Cryptosporangium arvum DSM 44712: one gene and its partner. The protein of the gene in region 1 interacts with the protein of each later gene in a pairwise test. Links are inferred from orthologs where the notes say so. Each region holds a gene or a part of one and is shown in the gene's direction. Other genes may lie near its edges. The genes, in order: CRYAR_RS36735 and rlmB.

Region 1 (14,058 bases):
ATGTCCAGCCGCCCGAACTGATCGAGCGCGGACCCCACGAGCGTGCGTGGCGCCGCCGGATCGGACAGGTCGGCCGCCGCGGTGGCGACCCGCCCCCCGCCGGTGGCCAGGTCCATCGCCACCGAGCGCAGACCGTCGGCACCCCACGGCTGGGCCTCGTCGTGCGCGTCCCAGCCGTGGAGCAGGAGCGACGCGCCGTCCGCGACGAGACGGCCGGCGATCGCGGCGCCGATACCCGCCTTGCGGCTGGCTCCGGTGATCAGGGCAACTCGACCAGTGAGAGGTGGCACGGGAGACACGGTGCCACTGTTGCGACCCGACATGCCAGGGTGTGAAGCGTGATCGTCAGTGTCGGTATCGACGTCGTGCTCGTCGAACGGTTCGCCGCCGCGGTGGCCCGCACCCCGCACCTCGCGGAGCGGTTGTTCACCGCGGCCGAACGCGTCAATCAGGAAGGCCACCCGCGTCCGGCGGATTCGCTGGCGGCGCGGTTCGCGGCCAAGGAAGCCGTCGCGAAGGCGCTCGGCGCTCCCCACGGGCTCAAATGGCACGACTGCGAGATCGTTCCGGACGACGCCGGCCGTCCGTGGCTGGACGTCAAGGGCACCGTCGCCGAGGCCGCCGCGAAGGCCGGCATCGCCCGCTGGCATCTCTCCCTCTCCCACGACGGCGGGATCGCCTCGGCGATGGTCGTGGCGGAGGGCGCATGAGCTCCGGCCCGCGGAACCGGCCTGACGACGATGTCCTCACCGGCGCGTGGTCGGTGGAGGCGATCAGGGCGGCCGAGCACGAGGCGATGGCGCACGTCCCCCCGGGTGCTCTGATGCGCCGGGCCGCGGCCGGCCTGGCCCGGCGGTGCGTCGAGGTCCTGGACCGGGTCTACGGCGCGCCGGTCGTGCTGCTGGTGGGCAAGGGCGACAACGGTGGTGACGCGTTGTTCGCCGGTGCCGCGCTGGCCCGCCGCGGTGCGGTGGTGCGGGCGGTCGCGGGCGTCCAGGACGAGCGGGTGCACCGCGCCGGTCTGACCGCGTTGCGAGCGGCCGGCGGGCGGCTCGTCGAACTCGAGGACGTCCGGGAACGGCCGGCCGTGGTCGTCGACGGGCTGCTCGGCATCGGTGGGCGCGGTGGTCTGCGCCCGGACGCCGCCCGGCTGGCCCTCGCCGCGGAACAGTGGCGTGCGCACGGGTCGGTTGTCGTCGCGGTCGACCTGCCCAGCGGCGTCGACGCCGACACCGGCGAAGTGGCCGGCGCGGCGGTCACCGCCGACGTCACGGTCGCGTTCGGGAGCCTCAAGGCCGGTCTGCTGGTGGGTGAGGGTGCCGTGCGGGCCGGGCTGGTGGAGATCGTCGACATCGGGCTGAGTTTCCCGGCCGAGCCGCTCGCCCGCCTGGTCACCGCGGACGCGGTCGCCCGCTGGTGGCCCCGCCCCGGCCCGTCCGACGACAAGTACACCCGTGGTGTCGTCGGTGTCGCGGCGGGCTCGGAGCAGTACCCGGGTGCGGCGATCCTCTGCACGGGTGGGGCACTCTCCGGCCCGTCGGGCTATGTCCGGTACGCCGGCGCGGCCCGTGACGCGGTCCGTACGGCACACCCCGAGGTCGTCTCCGCGCCGTCGGTGGCCGACGCCGGCCGGGTGCAGGCCTGGGTGGTGGGCTCCGGTCTCGGTACCGACGACGACGCGGTGGACGCCGTCCGGCAGGTACTCGCCACCGATCTCCCCGTGCTGCTGGACGCCGACGGCCTGACGATCGTCGCCCGCGAGCCGGCGCTGGTGCGTGATCGCGAGGCTCCCACCCTCCTCACCCCCCACGACCGGGAGTACGCGCGCCTGGCCGGTGACGTCGGCCCCGACCGGATCGACACCGCCCGCCGCGCGGCCCGCGAACTGGGCGTCACCGTGCTGCTCAAGGGCTACCGGACGGTGATCGCGAGCCCGGACGACGCGCCCGTGTACGTCGTCAAGGCCGGCGTGCCGGAGTTGGCCACCGCAGGCACCGGCGACGTCCTCTCCGGGGTGATCGGCTCGCTGCTCGCCGGCGGCGTGCCACCGGCCGAGGCCGCGGCGGCGGGTGCGTTCGTGCACGGCACCGCGGGGCGGCTCGCCGCCGAGGCCGGCCCGGTCGTCGCGTCGCGCGTCCTCGATCACCTTCCGGCGGCGGTTCAGCGGACCGTTCGATAACGAACCATTGACGAGTGGCTCCGAGACCTACTCTCAGGCCATGCGGCGCCCCTACCTCGCCGGCCTGCTGACGGGCATCGGAGCAGTGTTCCTCGCGCTGCTCGTCGTCCTCGTGTTCGTCTGGCTGGACGAGAACGAACCACTGGCGTTACCCGGCAGCCGGAACGTGACCCGCACGCCGAGCGACGAGGTCGACGTGCCCTTCCGCGGGCAGCTCCCGCCGAGTGTCGTGCCGCCTTCGCCGCCGCGATCAGTGCCGTCGGAGCCGCCGCCGGCCGGTGTGGCCGGAGCGTGCGACCGGGTGCTCCGCCACGTCGACACCGCGATCGGTCTGTTGCGCTCGCTGCCCACCATCGACCCTGATCTGGCGGCCTGGAACCGGAACAGCGCCGACCTGCTGGCCGACGTGTCGTGGGCGCCGCGCTCGATGCGCCAGCCGATCCGGATCGTCCACCGCGCCGTCCGGCAGGCCCTCTACTGGTTCGCCACCAGCGACCCGGCGCCGTTCATCCAGGTGGCCGAAGCCGAGCGGGCCCGCACCGAGTTGCACGCGCTGTGCGACCGGCCGCAGCCCCGGCCGACCGAGACGTCACCGCGCGCCCCCAGCCCCAGCCCGAGCCCGAGCACGTCCAGTCCTCCACCGGATGTCCGTGTATGAGCCCACGCCTGGGAGAATGGACGCCATGGTGCAAGCGGAAGTGGTGATCGACCTGGATGCGATCCGGGCGAACACCGCACACCTGGCAGAGCGCGCGGCCACGCGTTCCGCGGCCACGATGGCCGTCGTGAAAGCCGACGGGTACGGGCACGGCGCGGTGCCGGCCGCCCGGGCCGCGCTGGCCGGCGGCGCCACCTGGCTCGGGGTGGCCACGGTCGCCGAGGCCGTCGAACTGCGCACCGCGGGCATCGGCTCCCCGATGCTCAGCTGGCTCAACGGGCCGGGCACCGACTTCACCCCGGCGGTGAGCACGGACGTCGACCTCGGTGTCCCGAGCGTCCGCGTGCTCGACGAGGTCGTCGCCGCCGCGAGAACCACCGGGAAGACCGCACGCGTGCACCTGAAGGTCGACACCGGACTCGGGCGCTCCGGCGCCGCCCCGGCCGACTGGCCCGACCTGCTCACCGCCGCGGCCAAGGCCCAGGCCGACGGCATCATCGAGGCGGTCGGCGTCTGGAGCCACTTCGCCTGCGCCGACGAGCCCGGCCACCCGTCGATCGCGGCGCAGCTCGGCGTGTTCTCCCAGGCGCTGGAGATCGCCGAGAAGCAGGGCATCCGTCCGCAGGTGCGCCACCTGGCCAACTCGGCCGGAACGCTCACCCTGCCGCAGGCGTACTTCGACCTGGTGCGCCCGGGCGTCGCGCTCTACGGGCTCTCGCCGAACCCCGCGCGGATCGAGGCCCCACTGCGGCCGGCGATGACCTTGCGCGGCGAGGTGCTCATCGCGAAACGCGTCCCGGCGGGCCACGGCGTGTCCTACGGGCACACGTACCACACCGCCACGGAGACGACGCTCGCGCTGATCCCGCTCGGGTACGCCGACGGCATCCCGCGCCAGGCGAGCGGCCGGGGCCCGGTTCTGCTCGGCGGGGAACGGCGGACGATCGCCGGGCGCGTCTGCATGGACCAGTTCGTCCTCGACGTGGGGGACGATCCGGTGTCCGCCGGCGACGAGGCCGTCCTGTTCGGCCCGGGCGGGCCGAGCGCCGACGACTGGGCCGACGTGGTCGGCACGATCAACTACGAGATCGTGACGCGGATCGGGGCGCGCGTCCCGCGCCGTTACGTCGGGACGGGGGCCTAGGCATGGGACTGGCGAAAGGTGCGTTCGGCCTGGCCGGGGCGCTGGTCGGCTCGATGGCCGCCGGCGCGGCGGCCGGGGTAGCGGCCGAGCGGTTCGCGACCCGCCGCCGGCGCCGCATCGGTGATCCCTACGCTGACGAGCCGTTCGGCGCGCTGCCCTACGACAGCGCGCAGATCGTCACCGCGGACGGCGTCGACGTCTACGTCGAGGTCGTCGAGGCCGACGGCGAGCCGGACCTGACCGTGGTCTTCGTGCACGGGTTCGCCCTGGACATGGGCACCTGGCACTTCCAGCGGCGGGTGTTCACCGGTCACGAGGACCCGAAGCTGCGGATGGTCTTCTACGACCAGCCCGGCCACGGGCACTCCGGACCCCGCCCGGACGGCGACTACACGATCGACCAGCTGGCCGACTCGCTCGCCGAGGTGATCACCAAGGTCGCCCCCGACGGCCCGCTCGTGCTGGCCGGGCACTCGATGGGCGGCATGACGCTGATGGCGCTGGCCGAGCGTCATCCCGATCTGGTGCTCGACCGGGTCGTCGGCGCCGCGCTGATCTCGACGTCCGCCGGCCATCTCGACGACGTCGCGCTCGGGTTCCCGCCGATCGTCGCCTGGCTGCGCGGCGCGCTGACGCCGACGCTGGCGAAGGTGCTGCGCTGGCAGCCGATCATGGCCGAGCGGGGCCGCCGCTCGGGCAGCGACCTCGCGTACCTGCTCACCGAGCGGTACGGGTTCGGCACCGCGAACCCCAGCCCCGCGCTCGTGGAGTACGTGGAGCGGATGAACGACGGCACCCGGGTCGAGGTGATCGCCGGGTACCTGGGCACGCTGTCGAAGCACGACCGGTACGCCGCTCTGGAGGCGTTCGCGGGCATCGAGACGCTCGTCGTCTGCGGCGACCGCGACCTGCTCACGCCGGTCGAGCACACCCGGGAGATCGCGAAGCTGCTGCCCGGAGCCGCGCTGCTGGAGGTCGCCGACGGCGGCCACTGCACGCTGATGGAGCACGCCGACGCGACGAACGAGGCCCTGCTCGAGCTGTTCCGGCGGTCCGCGCAGGTGGCGGCGGGACGCCGGCCGACCGAGGCGCCGCACCGCACCGAGGTGGCGGCGGCCAAGCAGCGTCGCAGCTGGGCACGGCGCGCGGGCGGACAACAACGACGAGCGCTGGAGAAGATCCTGCGCCGGAAGGGTGCTTGATGGAGCTCAAGACCCCCGAGGACACCCGTGCGCTCGGCCGATCGCTGGCCCCGCTGCTCCGGGCCGGTGACCTGATCGTGCTCGTCGGCCCGCTCGGCGCCGGGAAAACCCAGCTCACCCAGGGGATCGGGGCCGGTCTCGGGGTCCGCGGCGCGGTCACCAGCCCGACCTTCGTGATCTCACGCATCCACCCCGGCGGCCGGCTTCCCCTGGTCCACGCCGACGCCTACCGGCTGGGCGACGTCGCCGAGGTCGACGATCTCGACCTGGACGCGGACGTCGACGCGGCGGTCACCGTGGTGGAGTGGGGCGCCGGGCTCGTCGAGCAGCTCACCGATGCCTACCTGGAGATCCGGCTCGACCGCGACGAGGACTCCGACGTGCGTGTCGCCACCCTGGTGCCGCACGGCGGCGACTGGCCCGACCGGCTACGCGCGCTGGCCCAGTAGCCGGAACGTCGGCAGCGCGCCGAGCAGGCCGGACGCCCACGCGAGGACGAACACCCAGCTCGGCGACGTCTGCGCGACGATGGCACCGGCCACCGCGGCGCCGGTCGAACTGCCGACCAGGAACGCGGTGATCAGCCACGCGAACGCCTCGGTCACCGTGCCTTCGGGGGCGAGCCGGTCGATGACGAGGAACGTCAGCGTCATCAGCGGGGGCAGAGACAGGCCGCTGACCAGCGTCAGCCCGAGCGCGAGCGGGAAGATTCCGGGGTCGGTGGGCAGGAACGCCAGCGGCAGGTAGCCGAATCCCAGCGTGACGAACAGCCAGGGGAGCACCCGGCCGGGCGAGTACCGGTGCGAGCGGCCGGAGAACCAGACGCCGCCGATCAGCGCGCCGCCCGCGTTGGCCGCGACCAGCCAGGTGGTCCAGCCGCGGTCGCCGGACGCCTCGCTGAACGCCGACGCGGCCACCGGGAACGTCCCGATCGCCAGCCCGATCAGCGAGATGCCGAGGTAGAGGCGGCGGAGCCGGGGCGGGCGCAGCGCACCGGCCCAGTGCCGCTCGCCCACCTCGGTCGGACGCCACTGGCGCGACGCCGGCGCCACCGCGAACCAGAGCGCGCCGGTCAGCCCGATCGCCGCCGCCGCGTAGAGCCCACCGGCGGGGCCGAACGAGTTGGCCAGCAGCACCAGCAGCGGGCCGGCGACGAACACCAACTCCTGCGCGGCGGCGTCGAGCGCGTAGATCTTGGGCACGTCGGGGCCGGACAGCAGACCGGGCCAGATCGCGCGCAGCCCGGGTTCGAGCGGCGGGGTGGCCGCACCCGCGACGGCGGCGATCACCAGGCCACCGACGACGCCGGAGAACGGCAGCAGGGCCAGCCCGACCGAGCTGATCACGCCACCGCCGACGATGATCCGGGTCTGGCCGGTACGGTCCATCCAGCGGGCCAGCAGCGGCTGGCCGACCGCGCCCCCGGCCGTGTACGCCGCGGCGAACAGGCCGGCGACGCCGTACCCCACGTCGGAGCCGCGGCTGAACAGCACGAGCGCGACCGGGACCATACCGGTGGGGAGGCGTCCGAGCAGGCTGGAGGCGAGCAGCCGGGCGACGAAAGGTCGTCGGAGCAGGGCGAACGGTGACACGGGTATTCCTCGGTGAGCAGGGACGGGGTCAGCGGCCCGCGGCTCCGGGGAAGTCACCACGCTCGCGGTCGTCGCCGTAGAGCGGCAACTGAACCTCGAGCGAACGCATGGGCGAAGTATGCCGCACCGGTGCGATCGGAGTGCAACAGGGCTGCGAGCAGCGGGAACTCCGTGCGGGGTGCGGGTCGCGGTGGCACGATCGAAAGGACGTCGTCGCTGCCGCCGCCCGGAGGTCCGCCTTGCCCCTCTCCGTCGCCTCGATCCTCGCCGAGACCGCCGCTCGGCGTCCGAACCACACCGCGTTGGTCCTCGGCGACCTGCGGCTGCCCTACGCCGCGGTCTGGGACCAGGCCAAGCGGTACGCCGCGGTGTTCAGGGCCCAGGGCATCGGCCCGGGCGACCGGGTCTCGATCCTCATCCCGAACACGCCGCACTTCGTCTTCGCGTACTACGGCGCGGCGGCGCTGGGCGCGGTCGTCGTCCCGGTGCACGCGCTGCTGCGTGCCGAGGAGATCGAGTACGTCCTCAAGGACTCCGGCTCCAAGCTGTTCGTCTGCGCAGGCCCGCTGCTGGGTGAGGGCGCCAAGGGCGCGGAGCTGGCCGGGGTGCCACTGTTCACGGTCCTGAGCGGCGACGCCGAGGCTCCGCGCCTCGACGAGCTCGCCCAGCAGGCCGAGCCGATCGCCACCTACGAGCAGGCCGAGCCCGACGACGTCGCGGTGATCCTGTACACGTCGGGCACGACCGGCAAGCCCAAGGGCGCGATGCTGACGCACCTCAACATCGTGATGAACGTCGACACGAGCGTGATCTCGTCGTTCGACACCAGCCCGGACGACGTCGTCCTCGGCTGTCTGCCGCTGTTCCACTCGTTCGGCCAGACCGTCTCGTTGAACGTGACCTTCCGGGCCGGCGGCACGCTCGTGCTGATGCCGCGCTTCGACGGGCCCGGCGCGCTCGCGCTGATGCTCAAGGAGAAGGTCACCAACTTCATCGCGGTGCCGACGATGTACATCGCGCTGCTCGACGCCCTGCGCGACGCCGATTCGGACGAGAAGCCGCCGCTGCGCCTCGCGATCTCCGGCGGCGCCTCCCTGCCGCTGGCCGTCCTCGAACAGTTCGAGCAGGTCTTCCAGATCCCGGTCTACGAGGGCTACGGCCTCACCGAGACCTCCCCGGTCGCGACGTTCAACCAGAAGGGCTGGCCGACGAAGCCGGGCACGGTCGGGCGGCCGATCTGGGGTGTCGACGCCGAGATCGCGCGGCCGGAGATCGAGGAGCGGATCGAGTTCCTGCCCACCGGTGAGCTGGGCGAGATCGTCATCCGCGGCCACAACATCATGAAGGGCTACCTCAACCGGCCCGAGGCCACCGCCGAGGCCATCGTCGACCGCTGGTTCCGCACCGGCGACCTCGGCACCAAGGACGAGGACGGCTACATCACGATCGTCGACCGCAAGAAGGACATGGTGCTGCGCGGCGGGTTCAACGTGTACCCGCGCGAGGTCGAGGAAGTGCTCATGCGCCACCCCGACGTCGCCCAGGTCGCGGTGATCGCGGTGCCGCACCCCACGCACGGCGAAGAGGTCTGCGCGGTGATCGTCCCGACCCCCGGGGCGTCGCCCGACAAGGAGCAGATCATCGGCTGGGCCAAGACGAACCTGGCCGGCCACAAGTACCCGCGGATCATCGAGTTCGTCGACTCGTTCCCGCTCGGCCCGTCCGGCAAGGTCCTCAAGCGCGAGCTGAAGACCCGGTTCAACTAGCGAACACCGCGAACGCCGCCGACCAGGGGTTTAGTCGGCGGCGTTCGGTGTGTGCGTTGATGGTGCATGCGAGTGGGGCCGCAGCGGTCGATGGTTGCCGATCCGTGATCGAAGAGTGATCCGCACCCGGCCGACCGCCCGAGAAACAAATGGAGCTTCGTACCGGTCGTGCCGGTACGAAGCTCCATCGGGCGGGCCCGGAGGTCAGCCGGTGATCTGGAGGTTCTTCAGCAGGTACTCGCAGCCGGTCTTGATGTCGGCCTCCTGGTCCGCCCACTGGCAGCGCACCTGGATCTGCTGGTTCTTGTACAGCAGGAAGTAGCTGTACGCGTTCGCGAAGTCGAACTTGAACTCGTACCGGAAGCCCCGGTACCCGTTGTAGTTCACGTTCTGCCGGGTCGTGGCGTCCTGGCCGATCTGCTTCACGAGGCCGTCGTACTCGTTCTGCAGCGCCGCGTCGCTCACCGACGTCGAGTCGATCTTCAGCGTGTACGAGTCCACGACCAGCAGGTCGTCGGCCTCACCGGCGCTCTTCGCCATCGCGGCCGTGTGGTCGGGGGCCCCACCGGTGTTGTCGGAGCTCGGCGTGACGACCTCCTGGAAGCCCTTCGGCACCCGGGTGGTGAACGGCGCGCCGGCCGGGGCGACCTCGGGACGGCTGGTGTCGATCGACGGCCCGGTGGCGCTCGGCGAGGCCGAGGCACCCTGCGAGGGCAGCGTGGTGGCCGACGGCGCGGTCGGCTTGCTGCTCGCGGACGTCTCGTTCGTGTCGCTGTTGGCGACCAGCCAGCCGCCGATGCTGCAGACCGCGATGATGATGACGGCCACGGCGATGATGCCGCCGACGATCACGCCGGTGTTCTTCTTCTTGGGCGGGGTCGGCGGCGGGAAGCCACCGGGAGCGCCGTACGCGCCGGCGGGCTGCGCGTAGGGGTCGGCGGGCTGGGCGTAGGGGTCAGCGCCGTAGGCGCCGGCGCTGGGGTTGCCGTACGCACCCGCGCTCGGGTTGGCGTACGGGTCGTTGGGTAACGGCGCGGTCGGATTCGCCGGCGGCTGTCCGTAGGGCGCGCCGGAACCCGGCTGGCCGTAGGGGGCACCGGAACCGGGCTGGTCGTACGGCGAGCCCGAGGATGGCTGGTTGTACGGCGAGCCCGAGGAGGGCGGCTGGCCGTACGGGTTCGCCGGCTGACCGTAAGGGTCAGACGGCTGCCCGCCATAGGGCTGGTTCGGGTCGTAGCTCACTGCCTCGTTCCGTTCTCTCCGTCTAGGTCCAGCGCGGCGTGAATGAAGAGCACGCTAGGTGGAGCGGGAGGGCCAGACAACCATCTCGGAGGCTTCACCGCACTACTAGCGTGACCAGTGTGACGACGGGATGTTCCGTATCTCCTGGTTCGGGCGCCCCGGGCTTGGTCGGCCGGGCTCACCAGCCCTGACTTCTGTCCAGCTTGCTGCGCCGACGTCGTTTTCGCTGTGCTGATGCCGACGCAATCACTGTCGCGTACCGGACACAGCTATCACACCCCCGTTCAGGTGATCGTCAGCGTCGCGAGCAGGTCGTCGCAGCCCCGGAGCACGTCGTCCTTCCGGTCGGCCCACCGGCAGAGCACCTGCACCATCGTCGTGCCCTTGAAGACGAAGTAGCTGTAGGCGTGCGCGCCGCCGTAGGCGAAGTCGTAGCGATACGCGGAGTAGCCGTGCACGGACGTGGCCTGCCCGGTCTTCGGGTCGTGCCCCAGCGCGGTGACGCCGGAGTCGATCTCGGTGCGCAGCGCGTTCTCGGCCAGCGACCCGGTGTCGACCGGGAGCGTGCCCGAGCCGGTCAGCAGGATGTTCGTGGTGTCGCCCTCGGCGAGCACGGCGGCTGCGGGGTGCTCCAGGGTGCCGCGGAGATCGGCCGGTGCTTCGATCGAGACGAATCCGCTCGGGAGCCGGACGCGGTAGGGCGCACCGGCGGGCGGGACGGCCGGCCGCGTGGCCTCGGCGGACGGGCTGGGCGAAGCACCGCTGCGGGCGGCCAGCAGGATCCCCCCGAAGCCGCAGCCGAGCACGATCAGCACCGGGATCACGACCGCGGCCACGATCCCCAGCGCGATCCACCCCGAGTGTCCCCGCCGCGGTGGGGGAGGCGGTGGAGCGGGCGCGTACTGCGGGTTCGGCTCGTACAGCTCGTAACTCACGTCGACCTCCCGGTCCTGGAAGCGGCCCGTCCCACAGCGTGGGGGCTCCGGACCGGCTCGACCGTGGGGGCGCTGACGCAGGCTGTGTCGGCTCCGCTACGCACCGCGCCGTCCGCTGTCGCCGCCGGAGATCAGTAGGCTTGCGGGGTGCTGGTTCTGCTAGTCGATACGGCCACCGCCGCCGTCACCGTCGGTGTCGCCGAGATCTCCGCCCCCTCAGCGGTCACGGTCCGCGCGCGGCGGGTCGTCGTGGACGCCCGCCGGCACGGCGAGACGCTGGCCCCGAGCATCACCGCGGCGCTGTCCGACGCGGGCGTGTCCGCCGGCGACCTGTCGGCGATCGTCGCCGGTGTCGGTCCCGGCCCGTTCACCGGTCTGCGTGTCGGCCTGGTGACCGCGGCTTCCCTGTCCGACGCCCTGGGCGTGCCGGCGTACCCGGTCTGTTCGCTCGACGGTCTGGCCGTACCGGGCCGGGCGGTGCTGGTGGCCACCGACGCCCGGCGCCGCGAGGTGTACTGGGCCACCTACGACGCCACCGGCGCCCGCGTCCACGGTCCCGACGTCGCCAAGCCCGCCGACCTCCGCGCCCGTCTGGATTCGGGCGAGCTCGGGGACGACCTGCTGGCCGTCGGTAGCGGTGCCGCGCTCTACGCCGAGCAGCTCGGCCGGCCGGTCGGCGAGCCGCAGTACCCGGCGGTGGAGTACCTCGCCGCCCGCGCCGCGTCCCGGGTGCTCGCGAAAGCGCCAGCGGAGCCGCTCACCCCGCTCTACCTGCGCCGGCCCGACGCCGTCGAGCCCGGCGCCGCCAAATCGGTGCTGACGTGACCGGAGTGGTGCAGTCGGTCACCGCGCCGATGCGCTGGTGGCACATCGAGGCCGTCGGCCCGATCGAACGTGACCTGTTCGGCGACGAGGAATGGTCGCCGGGCATGTTCTGGTCCGAACTGGCCCAGGCCGACACCCGCTGGTACCGCGTCGCGCTCGAGGGCGACGACGTGGTCGGGTACGCCGGGCTGTGCGTCTACGGCCCCGACGACGCCTGGGTGCAGAACATCGCGGTGCGGCGCGACCGGCAGGGGCACGGCCTGGGCGCGCGGCTGCTCGACGAACTGCTCACCGAGGCCACCCGGCGCGACGCCCGGCAGGTGCTGCTCGAGGTCCGCGCGGACAACGCACCGGCCCAGCGGCTCTACACCCGCCGCGGGTTCGAGGCCATCGGCCTGCGCCGCGGCTACTACCAGCCGAGCGGCGCCGACGCGATCGTGATGCGCTTGGAAGCACCAGGGAGAGCGAATGACTGACGAGCCATTGGTGCTCGGCATCGAGACGTCCTGCGACGAGACCGGCGTCGGCATCGTCCGCGGCTACGAGCTGCTGGCCGACGCCGTCGCGTCGAGCGTCGATCAGCACGCGCGGTTCGGCGGGGTGGTGCCCGAGGTGGCCAGCCGCGCGCACCTGGAGGCGATGGTGCCCACCGTGCACCGCGCCCTCGCCGACGCGAACGTGACGCTCGCCGACGTCGACGCGATCGCGGTGACCGCCGGTCCCGGGCTCGCCGGGGCACTGCTGGTCGGCGTCGCGGCGGCGAAAGCCTACGCGGTGGCCCTGGACAAGCCGCTGTACGGCGTCAACCACCTCGCCGCCCACGTCGCGGTCGACACGCTGGAGCACGGCCCGCTGCCCGAGCCCGCGATCGCGATGCTCGTCTCCGGCGGCCACTCCTCGCTCCTGCTCGTCGACGACCTGACCGGTGACGTCGAAGCGCTCGGCGCCACGATCGACGACGCGGCCGGCGAGGCGTTCGACAAGGTCGCCCGGGTACTCGGCCTGCCGTTCCCCGGCGGCCCGCCGATCGACAGGGCCGCCCGCGACGGCGACGCGGCCGCGATCGCGTTCCCGCGGGGGCTGACCGGCCCGCGCGACCACGCCGAGCACCGGTTCGACTTCTCGTTCTCCGGCCTGAAGACCGCGGTCGCGCGCTGGGTGGAGACCCGGCAGCGCAACGGCGAGCCGGTTCCGGTGGCCGACGTCGCGGCGTCGTTCCAGGAGGCGGTGGCCGACGTGCTCACCGCGAAGGCGATCGACGCGTGCAAACGGCACGGGGTCGAGACGCTGCTGATCGGCGGGGGAGTGGCGGCGAACTCGCGGCTGCGGTCGCTGGCGGCCGACCGGTGCGCCGCGGCCGGCGTCCAGCTCCGCGTGCCGCGCCCGAAGCTGTGCACCGACAACGGGGCGATGGTCGCCGCGCTCGGCTCGCGGCTGGTCGCCGCCGGGGTCGCGCCGTCGCCGCTCGACCTGCCGGCCGACTCGTCGTTGCCGGTCACCGAGGTGGTCATGGCCGCACACGAGGTGGGTGCGCCGCGATGATCGTGCGGATGGTCGAGATGGCGGCCCACCCCGAGGCCCACCAGGATCTCGTCGACTGGGCGTGTGCGGTGGCCGTGCCCGAGCTCGAGCGGAAGATGGGCCACGTCAGCTCCGAGGTCTTCACGTCCGCCGACAACCGGCTCGTGGTGATCTCGCGCTGGCGCGCGGAGCCGGTCGCGCTCGCCGACCCCCCGAAACACTGGCTCCGACGGGAGGCGCACTCATGGGACTTCTCTCCGGTCGACCGGTGATCCTCGACGTCGACACCGGCGTCGACGACGCGCTCGCGCTCCTGCTCGCGGTGAAGTCGCCGGCGCTCGACCTGCGCGGGGTCACGTGCGTGGCCGGCAACACCGGTCTGGAACCGGTCGTGCGCAACACCCTGCGCGTGCTCGACGCCGCCGGGGCGCCGCTCGACCTGCCGGTCGCGGCCGGGGCCCGGCGTCCGCTGCTGGATCCTCCGCACCTGGCCGAACCCGACGCCACCCAGACGGCCGAACACGTCCACGGCGCCGACGGGCTGGCCGAGGTCGACCTGCCCGAATCCACGCGCCCGCTCGACCGGCGGCCGGCCGTCGAGCTGCTCCGTGACCTGCTGCTCGGTGCCGAGACCCCGATCACGCTGGTGCCGCTGGCCCCGATGACGAACATCGCGCTGCTGCTGCGCACCTACCCGGAGGTGCGGCCGAAGATCGAGCGGATCGTGCTGATGGGCGGCGCGGTGAACGGCGGCAACGTCACCGCCGCGGCCGAGTTCAACGTCTTCGCCGACCCGGAGGCGGCCGCGATCGTGTTCGGCGCCGGCGTTCCGGTCACGATGTACGGGCTCGACGTCTTCTACTCGGTCCGGGTGTCCCGGGCCGACGCCACCGCGCTGGCCGCGTCCGACGTGCCGTCCGCCCGGCTGGCCGGTCAGCTCCTGCTGTTCCGGATGAACGGCGAACTGGACTCGGCCGAGATCGGCGACGCCGGT
Region 2 (13,942 bases), 7.5 Mb from region 1 along the record:
GTAGAACGACTTGGCCCGCTCGTTGACGTCGAGCACGAAGAGTCGTACCTGGTCGACGGCCAGTTCGGCGCGAGCCCACTCGACCGCGGCGCCGATCACCGCCGCGGCGGCGCCCCCTCCCCGCTGCGCCGGGGTGACGTACACGCCGACGAGCATCGCCGAGGCCGCTTCCTCGCCGAAGATCCCGGCCATTCCGACCAGCCGGTCGTCCGCGTCGACGGCGACGAACGTCGCGCGGTCGGTGGCGGCGGCCCGCTCCTGCCAGGCGTCGTCCGGGAGCGCGAGCGCGTCGTCGTACTGCTCGACGAAGGCCAGCGGCGAGTCTTTCAGCGCCTCTAATCGGAGTCGGCGGAATTCCCGCCAATCGTCGGGACGAAGCCGGCGCACGCGATGGTTCACGGCCCCATCGTTGCAGCGCCGAAACATTAGAGGTTCCTGAACGTATGGGAATCAGCTGTGCTACACGGCGTAACATGTTGTCTCATGCACCCATCGGATCTCGGCTGGTCACCGGGCTCCGACGCCGATTTACCGCCGGGCCGGGGCGGGCGTCACCGCCGGGTGAGCGACCTGCCGTACCGCATCACCGCCGCGCTCGGAGCGGCACTGGTTCTGGCCGCCGGCGGGATCACCGCGTACGGAGCGACCCATCGCCCCGCCGACACCACGGTGACCGCGTCGAGGCCGCTGGCCGCAACGAGCGAGCCCCGCGCACCGCTGCCGGTGCCGGAGACACCGTTCGAGCCGTACGTCGACATGGGTTACTACCCGCCCTACGACCTGGCCGGATCGGTGGAGAAGGCCGGGATCTCCCGGTACATCCTCGGGTTCGTCGTCGCCAAGGACGGCTGCACGCCCAGCTGGGACGGTGACGTCGCGATCGACGACGCGGAGATGATCCAGCGGGTCGAGGACTTCCGGGCCGCCGGCGGCGACATCCGGATCTCGTTCGGTGGCGCGGCCGGGGACGAGCTCGCCGCCGTCTGCGCTTCCGTTCCGGCTCTGGCCGACGCGTACCAGCGCGTCATCGACCTGTACTCGGCCACGGCGGTCGATTTCGACGTCGAGGGGAACGAACTCGGGGACACCCCGGGGCACGATCGGCGCGGGCAGGCGATCGCCGTGCTGCAGAAGAACGCCGCGGCCGCGGGCAAGAATCTCGACGTCTCGCTGACGCTGCCGGTCAACCCGAGCGGCTTCACCGCCAGCCCGATCCGCATCCTGACCGCGGCCGCGAAGGCGAACGCCCGGATCGACGCGGTGAACGTGATGGCGATGGACTACGGGCGCTGGGCGGCCCCGGAGCCCGAGGGCATGATGGGCACCTACGCCACCCAGGCGATGACGAACGCCGTCGGAACGCTCCAGGAGGTGTTCGGGCTCAGCGAGGCCGAGGCCTGGAAGCGCATCGCGGTGACTCCCCTGATCGGGGTGAACTCACCGGCCACCGAGGTGTTCTCGCTCGAGGACGCGGCCAAGGTCGGTGCGTTCGCGCGTGAGAAGGGCGCGGCGTTCTTCTCGATGTGGGCGATCACCCGCGACCGGCCCTGTCCGACCGGCGTCGAGGCCGACGCGGAGTCCGACGCGTGCGCGGGCAACGCCCCGGACCCGTTCGCGTTCACGAAGGCGTTCCTGGCCGCACCCGGCGACTGACGAGCGGCCGGGTGGTCGGCTGCGGGATCGGTCACCGGGAGAGCGCGAGTTCGCGCAGCATCGCGGCCCCGGTGCCCTCGCGCCGCAACCGCTCCAGCCCGCTGCGGACGACGTCAGCGTTGACGTCCGCGCACCGGGACGCTAGTTCGTCGACGACCCCGGACGCCCCACGGTCAGCGCGACGATTTGCCGAGCGACGAGCGCCACCACGTCGCCGGCGGTGTGCGGTCGGGTGGCGGATCGTTCACGCCGGGGCTCGGAGGTCGTCGGGTATTTCCCCCCGCTCCGACGAGGCGACCACTTCGGCCGCCCAGCGGACGCGGCTGCAGGGCCAGTTGGGGGCGGCCTGCCAATGTCCGGCGTTCCCGCACATCGGGTCGTCGCGGTAACGCTCGAGCGGCTCGTGCTGGTCGAGCAGCCGGTAGGCGGTGGCGACGTCTTCGGGCGTCAACGGTCTGTGCCACACCATGCCCATGGTTTTTCCCCTCCCTGGGAACGCGCTCCGCCCGGACAGAACTGTTCCGATTCCACTACCCATCGCAGTCGCCGCCACACGCGATGTGGGACGACGGGATTTAGCAATTCCCATCCCACCCCCTTATGACGGACCGATCAGGGCGTAAAGACGATGCGGTCGGCGACCGGCGCGTTCCAGAACTCGGCGATCCGCGCGAGCGGCTCCACCCGGTACCGCACGTCGATCGCGCCGTCCGCCACGGCGGCGGCGAGTTCCGGCAGCTCGGCGAGAAACTCACGGGCGGACACCGACCCGATGCCGCTGCCGACGATCTGCAGCCGGGCCGCACGTAGGGCCGTGGACGGAATCGGAGCGTCCGCACCGCCTATCGATCCGATCTGGATCCAGGTCAGCGGCGCGCTCCGATCGGCTCGGGCGGTGAGCATCGATCCGGCGACGCAAGGCGACCCACGACGACATCGCCGGGTTCATCGCCGACGCGATCAGTGCCGGGTCCGCCCCGTCCGGAAGCACCGCGCTCCGGCGGGCGTCGATCACGGTGCGGTCGGCGAACATGCCGAGCTTCGTCTCGTCCAGAACCGCGTAGCGAAGCTTTTGGTCGTGGTCCCTGACGACGCCGTCCATGCCGGGCACCAGCGGGAACGCGCTGTTGCTGCTGTAGTGCGCCCCGGTGGCACGCGACCGGGTCAGGTGGTGCAGGCCGGCGGCGAGCACTTCGACGACGAGCTCGTCGCCACCGACGGCAGCCGGCTCGGGGTGTTCGCCGTAGACCGGCGTGGCGTCGGGAGCGGTGAGGACTGCGGTCGCTCACCCAGCTGCGGGTGCTGGGCATCCTGCGTGATCGCCGGGCCCGCATGACCGAACTGGCCGCGTACCTGGGGCTCGACAAGTCGACGCTGTCCGGGCTGGTCGACCGGGCCGAGCGAGGGCTGCTGGCCCGGGAGAAGAATCCCGAGGACGGCCGGGTGGTGGACGTCTTCATGACCCCGGCCGGCTCGGAGCTGGCCGACCGGGTCTACGTCGAGGTCCGCCGGGAACTGGCTCCGCTGATCGACCAGTTCGACGTGTTCCGCCTACTGGACCGCGACCCGCGGTGAGCTCTTGCGGCGCATCGGGACGATGGTGCCGCGGCGGGCGGCGAGCCACAGGAAGACGACCGTGAGCACCACTCCGGCGGTCAGCGTGTAGAGGCTGCCCTCGGGGCCGAACGCACCGCCGGTGACCAGGTCCGAGCCGGACAGGGTGGTGTCGAGGAGCCCCTTCGAGTCACCGTTGCCGGAGACCGTCGCGCTGGCGATGCCACCGAGACCGAAGTTCCAGCCGAAGTGCAGGCCGATCGTGACCCACAGGCTGCGGGTGGCGGCGTAGCACGCGCCGAGCATGAAGCCGGCCTCGAGCGCGATCGCGGTGGCGCCCCACAGGGTGGCGTCCGGGTTGAACAGGTGCGACGCACCGAAGATCACACCGCTGAGCAGCAACGCGAGCCAGGTGCCCGTCACCTTCTCGACCCACCGGAACAGCAGGCCGCGGTAGATCAGTTCCTCGGTGGTCGCGGCCGCGGCCATGAAGCCGAGGATGCCGAGCGCACCACTGACCGAGCCGTATCCGTCGACGTGGAAGTCACCCAGGAACCAGATGTTGACGATGACGGCCGCGAACATCGCGAGGCCGATCGCGGTGCCACGGGCCAGGCCGCCCGCCGCTTTGCTCCGCGCCAGTTCGGTGACTTCACGCTTCTCGGTACGGCGGACGATCCAGCCGTAAGCGAGGGCGGCGACCGCTGCGGCGATCAGGCCTACGACGAGGCTGACCCAGGGGTTTCCCTGCACTCCGGTGGCCACCTGACCGCCGACGGCCGCGACCGCGACGACCACTACGAACTGAAGGACGAATCGCATGACCGCTCCTTGAAGGGGTCCGCGACCGGGGGTGTCGCGGCTTGTCAGGAACGCTATGGATTCGCGAGTTTCAGCACGTCACCGCAGAGTGGACACCTCGCTGTAGCTCTCTCGGGGGACAGCGTGGGTGTAGACGACGACGCGGAGGTCCCCCGGGTCGAGGGTCAGGACGTCCAGGTCGAGGTCGACGTGGCCGTGCGTCGGGCTCGGCACGCGCAGCTGATCGGCGTGGCCGCCCGGTACCGGCGGCGCGTTCCAGAGCTGGACGAACTCCGGGCTGCGCGCGTGCAGATCGGCGACCATCGACGCCAGTTCGACGTCGGCCGGGTAGCGACGAACCGTCTCGCGCAGCTCGGCCACGACCGTGGCGCGGAAGCCGTCCAGTTCATCGGGCACCCGGAACACCGACGGCCCGACCTCGGTGAACGCGCGCCACACCACGTTGCGACCGCGCCCGGGCGTCTCCGGGATCGTGCAGACCTCCGAGTGCCAGAGGTCGTTCGCGGCCAGCACCGTCCAGCTCGCGTCGCAGACGCAGACCGCGACGTCGCTCAGCCGCTCCAGCATCCGCCGCGCCGTCCCGGTCACCTCACGCGGAACCAGCCCGTCCGGCTCGGGCGACGCCGCGAACCCGGCCAGCGCACGCAGCCGGGCGTGCTCACCCGAGCTGAGCCGGAGCGCCCGGGCGAGCGCGTCGATCACGCCCGGTGACGGCTTGCGGCGCCCCTGCTCGAGGCGCTTCACGTGCTCCTCGGAGACGCCCGCGATGCCGGCGAGTTCGTCCCGGCGCAGACCGGGCACGCGCCGGACGGCGGGTAACGACGCCGGCACCCCGGCTTCCGCTGGTGTGATCCGCTGCCGCAGGGTCCGCAGCGCGGTCCCGAAATCGTCGTCCCGCCGCACGGGTCCATTCTGTCAGCGGTTGTCAGCCGCTCCTCAGGTGCGGGCGAGACGCGACGTCAGTCGCGGGCAAGTCGCGACGTCAGTCGCGGGCTAGACGCGACGTCGGTCGCGGGCTAGACGCGGCCTCAGTCGCGGGCGAGACGCGGCCCGCCCGGGGTGGACGCGCTCGGGGCGTCGACGGGCTCCATGTAGAACCGCGACCGCTGAACCAGATCGTCACCCACCGTGATGATGATGACGCCGCGCAGATCCTGTCCCGCCGCCCGCGTGTAGTGCCACTCGCCCCACACCTCGTCGCCGACCTCGACCGCGTTGGTCATCGCGATCGTGATGTCCGGCGAGGTCGTGAAAATCATCTCCCAGTTCCGGCGCACCTGCTCCGGCCCGTGCACGTCCCGCCCCGGATGAGCCGGCCACTCCCCACGGAAATCCGGCCCGAAACAGGACGCGATGGCGTCGAGATCCTGGCTGTTCAGGGCGCCGATCAGGCGCTCCACTACGGCGTTACTCATACAGTCGACGCTAGACGCGGTCGGCCTGATCCATGAGGGCCAAGATGTACCACCTTCAGAGCGAGCAGGAACGGAGCAGCGCACTACGAGTTGCCGGACTGATCCCGCGCTCCGTATTTCGCGAAACGCTGCTTCACGTTCGAGGCAACTCCGGATCCCATCCGGACCATGCGCATCGCAGCCCGGACGGCGGGTTCCTGGCGAGCCGCCCGCTCGATCGCGTCCCGCAGCCGGGCATCCTCCGAGGCGCCGGCCAGATCGGCGCCGCTCCCCCACCGCACGCTGACGTCGTCGAGAGTCAACGGGTCCGTCGTGAGCAGCTCACATGACCCGTCGCCCGAATCCGGACGGTCGGAGCACTCATGAGCAGACCGTACCGACTGCGCCCGGCCGAAGTCAGGAACGCCCGAGCACCCCGTCCGAGACGGTGGGCGATGCCAGCCAGACAGATCGACGGCGTGATGTGCGCTCGCGGGTAAACGAGCTACCCGGTCAGATGAGTGCTGGTGAGAGGGCTTGAACCCCTGACCGCCGAGTACAGGTGCGGTGCGACGCGCCTTCCGCCGTCCGGGTTGCCCGCCATCATCTGCTCCGGCGCCGGTCAGCGGCAGTTTGACGTCCGTAAGCGTCCGCGCCGATCGTGCGGTCGTCGTGACATCCGGGTGACATGGTTCGTGACCGCACCACGGCCACCGCGGACGTTACGCTGACTGGCGACAGCTCCGCCGATCCATGCCGATAGGAGGTGCCGCATGACTGGGATGGTGGCGCCGGCCTGGATGCACGACCAGGTCACCGCTGAGCAGTACGCGACCTGGACCGAGGAGCAGTGTGCGGGCATCGAGATACTCGACGGGATGGTTGTTGTGAGTCCCGGCGCGTCCAAGACCCGGCCAGCAACCGATACCGCGAGAGCGACCTCCACACCGGGGTCATCAAGACGACCGCGCCTCTCACGATCGACCTCGACCTCGGGCGGCTCTGACTGCACGTCGGCCACTCCGCCAACCGGCCAGCTCCCGGCAACACGAACTGCCTAGTCAGACAAGGGCTGGTGAGGGGAATCGAATCCCTAACCATCCGACTACACGTGCGGTGCGACGCATCCTTTCGTCGTCCGGCACAGGTCGTTGCAGTCCGTTCTTCAGCAGCCGCGGCTATCCCAGATAACTGCCCGGTCGGGCTTGACTTCGCTGCACGCGATCGCCTTGACGATCTGGTAGCCCTCGAGTTCTTCGAGCGTGGTCGTGATCTCGGTGTCCCGATCGATGTCACGCTCAGCCACCGGCTGGCTCGTGATGGCGTCGGCCGGCGCTGCCGTCCCGGCCGGAGCCGCGTAGGACGCGCTGAGTGCCGTCTTCAGCCGGTCGTTCACCTGTCCGTTGGTCAGTACGGCGATGCGCGCGTTCGTAACCGAGAAGTACCGGAACAACTGAGAGACGTTCTCGACGCGCAGCGGACCGGTCGACTTCTTGCACTCGACGAGAATCTGCACCTCACCGTCACGCATGATCGCGTAGTCGACCTTCTCGCCGCGCTTCGTGCCGACGTCGGCCGTGAACTCGGGTACCACTTCGAGCGGGTCGAACACGTCGTAGCCGAGGATCGTCGAGATGAACGGCATCACGAAGCGGCAGCCGGAGGCGGTGGGCGTCGGACCTGATGGCGTGGCTTTTGCTGTCCGGTCGCATCGCAACAGGCCTCGGCGCAAGCAGGAGGCGCGTGGCCCTGCCGCTTCAACCACGATCTGACCGTTGGCTGGCGCTACCCACGCGGGGCCGGCCCATCCGCAGCGCCGCGACGGCTGAGGTCGTGGCCCCACCGGACGACGTCGGCCCGGCGCTGGTGGCCGGGCGACGTCGTCCAGGCTCGTCGCACCGCTACTTCCAACTCGAGGGCTCCCGGATGTCCCCGGTCATCTCGAAGCTCGCGATCGCCCGCTCGGCGAACTCCAGGCCCGCCTGAGTACGCCCCGGCTCCGGCCGGCTCACCGCCATGACCTTCGTGTTCGTGTCCGCCGTGAAGTAATAGTGGTACTCGCCGCTGGAAACTGCGGTTTTTGAGACCGCGTACGGCCCGATCTGCGTCGTCGGCTGGGCCGAGCCACCCATGTTCAACTGGAACTCCACTCCCGGCCCCACGCCGGCCCGGGCCAGATACATCGCCCGGATCGATGAGGTACCCCCGCCGGACCTGATGTCCAGCCTGGTCAGCGGCACTTTGGGCTTGATCGACGTGAACGGGAGCGGCGTGGGTCGGTCGACCGTCACCCGCAACGACTCGGCGATCCGGACGGCCAGTTCCTTCGCGTTCGCCATGTCCCGGACGTCGACCGACGCCTGTGCCCCGGACGCCCAGCGGAACCGCAGTTCGCCGGCCCAGGTGCGGACGCCCTTGCTGGTCTCGCGCGGGATCCACGTCGTCTCGGAGCCGTTGATCGTCGGGCCGGGGCCCGTCGTCCGCCGCATCGGTTTGTTCTCGGGCTCGAGGTCGGGCACGCCGGTGTTGCGGGGGGCCACGTAGACGATGACCCGCTGTGCGCTGTCCTGGAAACCTCCGCCCGTCGTCGCCGTGTACCGCGCGCCCTTGGGCTCCTGCTCCACCCGCCAGTGGTCCAGCCCGGCCGGGAGCCAGACCGGCGTGACCTGCAGCTGCGCCGGGTCGAACGCGCTCGGAGCGACCACGGTGGGGGTGGGTGAGACCGGTACCGGAGTGGCCGGGGGGACGCTGCTGCTATCGGTCACGAACGCCATCGCGACGCTGCCCAGCGTCACGATGGCGACCAGCGCCGCCGCGCCGACCAGGATCAGCCGGTGCCGCATCAGACGCTGTCGCTGCGCGATCGACGCCGCGACGTAGGAATCCGCAGCGGTGTGCATCGGCACCTCCGTAGCCACGTCGTGCAGCAATTCCCGGAGCGTCGCCTCGTTCATCGTCCGCTCCAATCCTGGGTCGCAGCGACCTCTTCTGGCAGGACGCGACGTAACGCCGCGATGCCCCGTGCGGTGTGGCTCTTGACCGTGTTCGCCGGGCACCCGAGTGCTTCAGCGGTCTCGTCCACCGAAAGATCTGCGTAGTAGCGGAGGACCAACGCGGCGCGTTGTTTCGGGGGCAGGGTCGCCAGCGCGGCCCGCAGGGCCAGCGTGGCGGCCGGGTCGGGGCCGGGAACCGAGGCCTGTTCCGGTAACCGGTCGACGAGCACCACCCGGCGGGCCCAGTTCGCGCGACGCTCGCTCAGGAACACCCGCACCAGGACCGTCCGCGCGTAAGCGTTCCGGTTCTCGGCCCGGCGTGCCTTGTCCCAGGCCAGGTAGAGCTTGACCAACGCGTTCTGCACGAGGTCGTCCGCGCGGTGCCCGTCCTGGCAGAGGACGTACGCCAGTCGGCGCAGCACCGGCAGCGCGGACCGCACGTATTCGTGGTACTCCTCGTCCTCCATACCCCTATGAGGCACCCCGACGATGCTCACGTTGCGGCAATGCGTGAATAAGTTGTCAGGTACCGGTCCGGGGCCGCGTAGAATCGCGCGGCGTGACTCTCCGTCTCCATGACACCGCCAGCCGGTCGATCCGCGAGTTCGTTCCGATCACTCCGGGGCGCTGCGGGATCTACCTGTGCGGGCCGACGGTGCAGTCCGCGCCCCACATCGGGCACCTGCGCTCTGCCGTCAACTACGACGTGCTGCGGCGCTGGCTGACGCGCTCGGGCTACGAGGTGACGTTCGTACAGAACGTCACCGACATCGACGACAAGATCCTGGCCAAAGCCGAGGACGTCGAGTGGTGGGCGCTGGCGTACCAGAACGAACGTGCGTTCGCCGACGCGTACGCCGCGCTGGGCTGCCTCCCGCCGACGATCGCCCCGCGGGCCACCGGGCACGTGCCCGAGATGGTCGAGCTGATGAAACGGCTCATCGAGCGCGGCCACGCCTACGACGCCGAGGGCGACGTCTACTTCGACGTGCAGTCGTACGCGGAGTACGGCGCGCTCTCCGGGCAGCGGCTCGACCACATGCAGGGCGACGGCGCCGACGACCACTGCAAGCGCGATCCCCGCGACTTCGCGCTGTGGAAGGGCCGAAAGCCCGAAGAGCCCACCACTGCTTCCTGGCCGACGCCCTGGGGCCCCGGTCGTCCCGGCTGGCACCTGGAGTGCTCGGCGATGGCCGGCCGGTATCTCGGCCGGGCGTTCGACATCCACGGCGGCGGGCTCGACCTGGTGTTCCCGCACCACGAGAACGAGATCGCACAGTCGAAGGCGGCCGGGTTCGGGTTCGCGAACTACTGGGTGCACCACGCCCTGCTGAACCTCGGCCCCGAGAAGATGAGCAAGTCGCTCGGCAACGTCATCGACCTGCCGAAGGTGCTCGGCCTGGTCCGCGCGATCGAGTTCCGCTACTACATCGCGACGCCGCACTACCGTTCGACGATCGACTACAGCGAGGAAGCGCTGCTCGAGGCGGCCGTCGGGTTCCGGCGGATCGAGAACTTCGTGGAACGAGCAGTCGAGCGGGTCGGCCCGGTCGACGGCGTTCCCGGTGCTGCTTTCACGGCCGCTCTGGACGACGACCTCGGCACGCCCGCCGGCATCGCGTCCGTGCACGAGGCGGTGCGGGTGGGGAACGCGGCTCTGGCCGCCGGCGACGAGGCGGGCATCCGCTCGGCGCTCGCGGAGGTGCGCGGTGGCCTCGAGGTGTTCGGGCTCGATCCGCTGTCCACCGAGTGGGCGGCCTCCGAGGCGGGCTCGGCCGACGATCTGCGCAACGTCGTGGATTCGCTGGTGAAGGTCGCGTTGGAGCAGCGGCAGGCGGCTCGGGCCCGGAAGGACTACGGGGCCTCCGACGGCATCCGGGACCAGCTCAAAGAGGCCGGTATCGTGGTGGAAGACACTCCAGCGGGTCCACGCTGGACCCTTTGATCGAAAGAGCCCCGCATGCCCGGCAACAGCCAGCGCCCGAACCGTCGTAAGACGGGAACCAAGAAAGGCGCGGTCGTCGGCTCGGGTGGCCAGCGGCGCAAAGCACTCGAAGGCAAGGGTCCGACGCCGAAAGCCGCCGACCGGTACAAACACAAAGCGAACCGGTCGGCCGCCGCGGCGGCCCGGCGCACCTCCGGCCCCGACAAGCCCAGGGCCACCCCCGGGCGGCGCGGCCAGGGCACCCGGGAGGGCGCTGAGCTGCTGGTCGGCCGCAACCCGGTGGTCGAGGCGCTGCGCGCGGAGATCCCGGCGAGCGCGCTGTTCCTGGCGCTCGGCGTCGACATCGACGAGCGCATCAACGAGGCGGTGCAGACCGCGGGTGACCGTGGGTTGTCGATCCTCGAGGTCAGCCGGGCCGAGCTCGACCGGATGACCGGTGGGGTGCTGCACCAGGGCATCGGGCTGAAGGTGCCGCCGTACGCGTACGCGGACCTGCCCGACGTGCTGGCCGCCGTGGAGGGCGCGCCGCTCGTCGTCGCTCTGGACGGCGTCACCGACCCGCGCAACCTGGGTGCGGTCGTGCGCTCGGCGGCTGCGTTCGGCGCCCACGCCGTTGTTCTTCCGGAGCGGCGCGCGGCCGGGATGACCGCAACGGCCTGGCGTACGTCCGCCGGCGCGGCGGCTCGTCTGCCGGTCGCTCGCGTCACCAACCTCACCCGGACGCTGCGGTCGCTGCAGGATCAGGGCTTCAGCGTGCTGGGTCTGGACGCCGACGGCGACGTCTCCACCGACTCGCTCGAAGTGGGCGCCGATCCGGTGGTCATCGTTGTCGGTTCCGAGGGGCGCGGCCTCTCCCGTCTCGTCGGTGAGGCCTGTGACCAGCTCGTCTCCATCCCGATGACGAACGACACCGAGTCACTCAACGCGTCGGTGGCGGCGGCCGTGCTGCTCGCCGAGGTAGCGCGCCAGCGTCGCCAGGGCTAGGCCGAGCAGGAAGCCGTAGACGTTGTCCGCGACGTCACGGGAGTCGCAGAAGCGGCTCAGCGGTAACAATCGCTGAGCCGCTTCGATCGCGACCGGGAGCAGCACCAGCCAGCGGTGCCTGGTGAGCGCGGCGAACGCCCCGAGCGGCACGAACATCCAGACGTTGAGGCTGCGCCCGTTGATCGGCCACGGGATCCAGGTCGGCTGCCAACCCCCGTTGATGCAGTGGTTCGTGTCGTTCGCGAAGACCGCGGGGGCCGGGGCGAGCGTGATGACCAGGATCGTCGCCAGCGTGGCCACCAGGCCGACCTCGGCGAGTCCGCGCTTCGTCACGATGCTGACGGTCACGGCGCCGAGCGCGATCACCACGAGCGGCGCGATGCGCAGCACGTCGTCCACGAAAAAGCCTGCACCGACCACGTCGGTGCAGGCTTTCTCAGCTTTTATCGACGTCAGTCGATGCGCGCGCCGGTCCCGGCGTGGAAGACGTGCACGTCGTCCTTGTTGATCTGCAGGTGCACGGTGTCGGCCAGGGTCGGAACCTTGCGACCGTCGGTACGCGTGACGATCCGCGTGTCGTCGCCACCGATCTCGGAGTGGCCGTAGACGTAGGCGTCGGAGCCGAGCTCCTCGACCAGGTCCACGACCAGCGGGAGGCCGGTGCCGTCGGAGACGACCTCGATCGCCTCGGGCCGGAAGCCGATCGTGACGTTCTTGCTGCCACCCTCGCCGGCCGCCGCGACCTGCTCACGGGTGAGCGGGACGACGATCGGGCCGAGCTGCGCGCCACCGTCGGTCAGCGGGACCGTCTTGAGGTTCATGGCCGGGGAGCCGATGAAGCCCGCGACGAACGCGTTGCCCGGGCGGTCGTAGAGCGCGCGGGGGGTGTCGCACTGCTGGAGCAGGCCGTCCTTGAGCACCGCGACGCGGTGGCCCATGGTCATGGCCTCGACCTGGTCGTGGGTGACGTAGACCGTGGTGATCTCGAGGCGCTTCTGCAGCGCGGCGATCTGCGAACGGGTCTGCACACGGAGCTTGGCGTCGAGGTTCGACAGCGGCTCGTCCATGAGGAAGACCTGGGGCTGGCGGACGATCGCCCGGCCCATCGCGACACGCTGGCGCTGACCACCGGAGAGCGCCTTCGGCTTCCGGTCGAGGTACTCCTCGAGGTCGAGCAGCTTCGCGGCGTCGCGCACCTTCTCGGCGATCTCGGCCTTCGGCGTCTTCTTGAGCTTCAGCGCGAAGCCCATGTTCTCCGCGACGGTCATGTGCGGGTAGAGCGCGTAGTTCTGGAAGACCATCGCGATGTCGCGGGCCTTCGGCGGGAGGTGCGAGACGTCCTTGTCGTTGATGAGGATCGCGCCCTCATTGACGTCTTCGAGACCGGCGAGCATCCGGAGAGAAGTCGACTTCCCGCAACCGGAGGGGCCGACCAGGACCAGGAATTCGCCGTCCTGGATCTCGAGGTTCAGCTTGTCGACGGCGGGCTTCGTGGAACCGGGGTAGATCCGGCTCGCGCCCTGGTACGTGACAGTTGCCATGGTGATGCAGTCCTTTCCACCGGCAGGAACGTGCCGGACGATCCGAGTGGTGAGGGCTGCGCCTGTTTAGGGCGTTGCCTCCCGCGATCGAGGCTGTTCGCCGCGACCGTGGAGCAAAGATAACCCCAACATGTCGCTGACGTTGCTGTTCAGCGAAAGGAACTGCACTTTCGGTTACTTACAATTAGTGGTTGTCCGATTTCGATTGGTAATCTCTATGCCCATGAATCGTTTCAAATGCCTACGAGAGGTGCGTCGATGATGTACATCACAAAGGCCCTTGGTTACCGGCGGGTATACGCCGAGCGCTTGATCGGTTAGGGTCCGCCCATGATGGCCCAGCGCCAGCCCCGTCGAACCGCCACACTCGCGTCGTTGGCGGCGGAACTCGGCGTGTCACGCACGACCGTTTCCAACGCCTACAACCGCCCCGACCAGCTCTCACCGCAGTTGCGTCAGCGTGTGCTCGAAGCAGCCAAGCGCCTGGGTTACCCCGGGCCGGACCCGCTCGCGCGGTCGCTGCGGACCCGCCGAGCCGGTGCGATCGGTCTGCTGCTCACCGAGGCGCTGTCGTACGCGTTCCGCGACCCCGCCGCGGTCGAGTTCCTCGAGGGCCTCGCGCGCGAATGCGAAGACGCCAAGACCGGCCTCCTGCTGGTGCCGGCGGTACCCGGCGCCGGCACGGATCCCGCGTTGGCCGCCGCGGCCGCGGTCGACGGCTTCATCGTCTACTCGCTGCCGAACGACGACCCGCATCTGGACGCCGCGCTCGCGCGCCCGGTGCCGACCGTGATCGTCGACGAACCGCTGAACGCGTCCGGAGCCGACTACGTCGGAATCGACGACCGGGCCGCGGCCGCGAAGGCCGGAGCCCACCTGGCCGAGCTCGGCCACCACAAGATCGGCATCATCTGCAGCCGCATCAGCTCGCAGCGCGGCCCGGGTGGTCAGGCCACGCCGGAACGGCAGCGTTCGTCCCCGTACGACGTCGTCCGGCTGCGTCTCGACGGCCTGTTCGACGGCCTGCAGCTCGACCGCGAGGACGTTCCGGTCTGG

Evidence for each region.
Region 2: the proteins of CRYAR_RS36735 (region 1) and rlmB interact in binary tests that used the Escherichia coli proteins (3 or more experiments, as listed by UniProt). The link is inferred for Cryptosporangium arvum DSM 44712 from one-to-one orthologs.

Annotation. Positions count from the first base shown.
Region 1 is NZ_KK073874.1:8,048,259-8,062,316, reverse strand. What follows is about bases 1-2,942. They hold CRYAR_RS36735 (NAD(P)H-hydrate dehydratase), read left to right. Parts: upstream 1-706; coding sequence 707-2,179; downstream 2,180-2,942. Other genes in these bases: alr (alanine racemase), read left to right, coding at 2,863-2,942; CRYAR_RS36730 (hypothetical protein), read left to right, coding at 2,220-2,837; CRYAR_RS36740 (holo-ACP synthase), read left to right, coding at 339-710; CRYAR_RS36745 (SDR family oxidoreductase), read right to left, coding at 1-290. Also shown: more of alr, read left to right, coding at 2,943-3,981; CRYAR_RS36720 (alpha/beta fold hydrolase), read left to right, coding at 3,984-5,183; tRNA (adenosine(37)-N6)-threonylcarbamoyltransferase complex ATPase subunit type 1 TsaE, read left to right, coding at 5,183-5,632; CRYAR_RS36710 (MFS transporter), read right to left, coding at 5,612-6,775; CRYAR_RS36705 (long-chain-fatty-acid--CoA ligase), read left to right, coding at 7,015-8,541; CRYAR_RS44125 (hypothetical protein), read right to left, coding at 8,746-9,783; CRYAR_RS36695 (hypothetical protein), read right to left, coding at 10,068-10,718; tRNA (adenosine(37)-N6)-threonylcarbamoyltransferase complex dimerization subunit type 1 TsaB, read left to right, coding at 10,866-11,543; rimI (ribosomal protein S18-alanine N-acetyltransferase), read left to right, coding at 11,573-12,019; tRNA (adenosine(37)-N6)-threonylcarbamoyltransferase complex transferase subunit TsaD, read left to right, coding at 12,012-13,085; CRYAR_RS36675 (hypothetical protein), read left to right, coding at 13,082-13,336; CRYAR_RS36670 (nucleoside hydrolase), read left to right, coding at 13,309-14,058. UniProt on the Escherichia coli protein: Bifunctional enzyme that catalyzes the epimerization of the S- and R-forms of NAD(P)HX and the dehydration of the S-form of NAD(P)HX at the expense of ADP, which is converted to AMP.
Region 2 is NZ_KK073874.1:526,024-539,965, reverse strand. Bases 9,535-12,360 are described here. They hold rlmB (23S rRNA (guanosine(2251)-2'-O)-methyltransferase RlmB), read left to right. Parts: upstream 9,535-10,376; coding sequence 10,377-11,345; downstream 11,346-12,360. Other genes in these bases: CRYAR_RS02425 (ABC transporter ATP-binding protein), read right to left, coding at 11,798-12,360; CRYAR_RS02430 (VanZ family protein), read right to left, coding at 11,277-11,744; cysS (cysteine--tRNA ligase), read left to right, coding at 9,535-10,361. Also shown: CRYAR_RS02500 (GNAT family N-acetyltransferase), read right to left, coding at 1-399; CRYAR_RS02495 (chitinase), read left to right, coding at 484-1,653; CRYAR_RS02490 (hypothetical protein), read right to left, coding at 1,898-2,104; CRYAR_RS02475 (CPBP family glutamic-type intramembrane protease), read right to left, coding at 3,205-4,029; CRYAR_RS02470 (helix-turn-helix domain-containing protein), read right to left, coding at 4,108-4,932; CRYAR_RS02465 (nuclear transport factor 2 family protein), read right to left, coding at 5,058-5,444; CRYAR_RS02460 (hypothetical protein), read right to left, coding at 5,528-5,746; CRYAR_RS48425 (hypothetical protein), read right to left, coding at 7,325-8,377; CRYAR_RS02445 (SigE family RNA polymerase sigma factor), read right to left, coding at 8,374-8,883; more of cysS, read left to right, coding at 8,976-9,534; more of CRYAR_RS02425, read right to left, coding at 12,361-12,886; CRYAR_RS02420 (LacI family DNA-binding transcriptional regulator), read left to right, coding at 13,217-13,942. UniProt on the Escherichia coli protein: Specifically methylates the ribose of guanosine 2251 in 23S rRNA.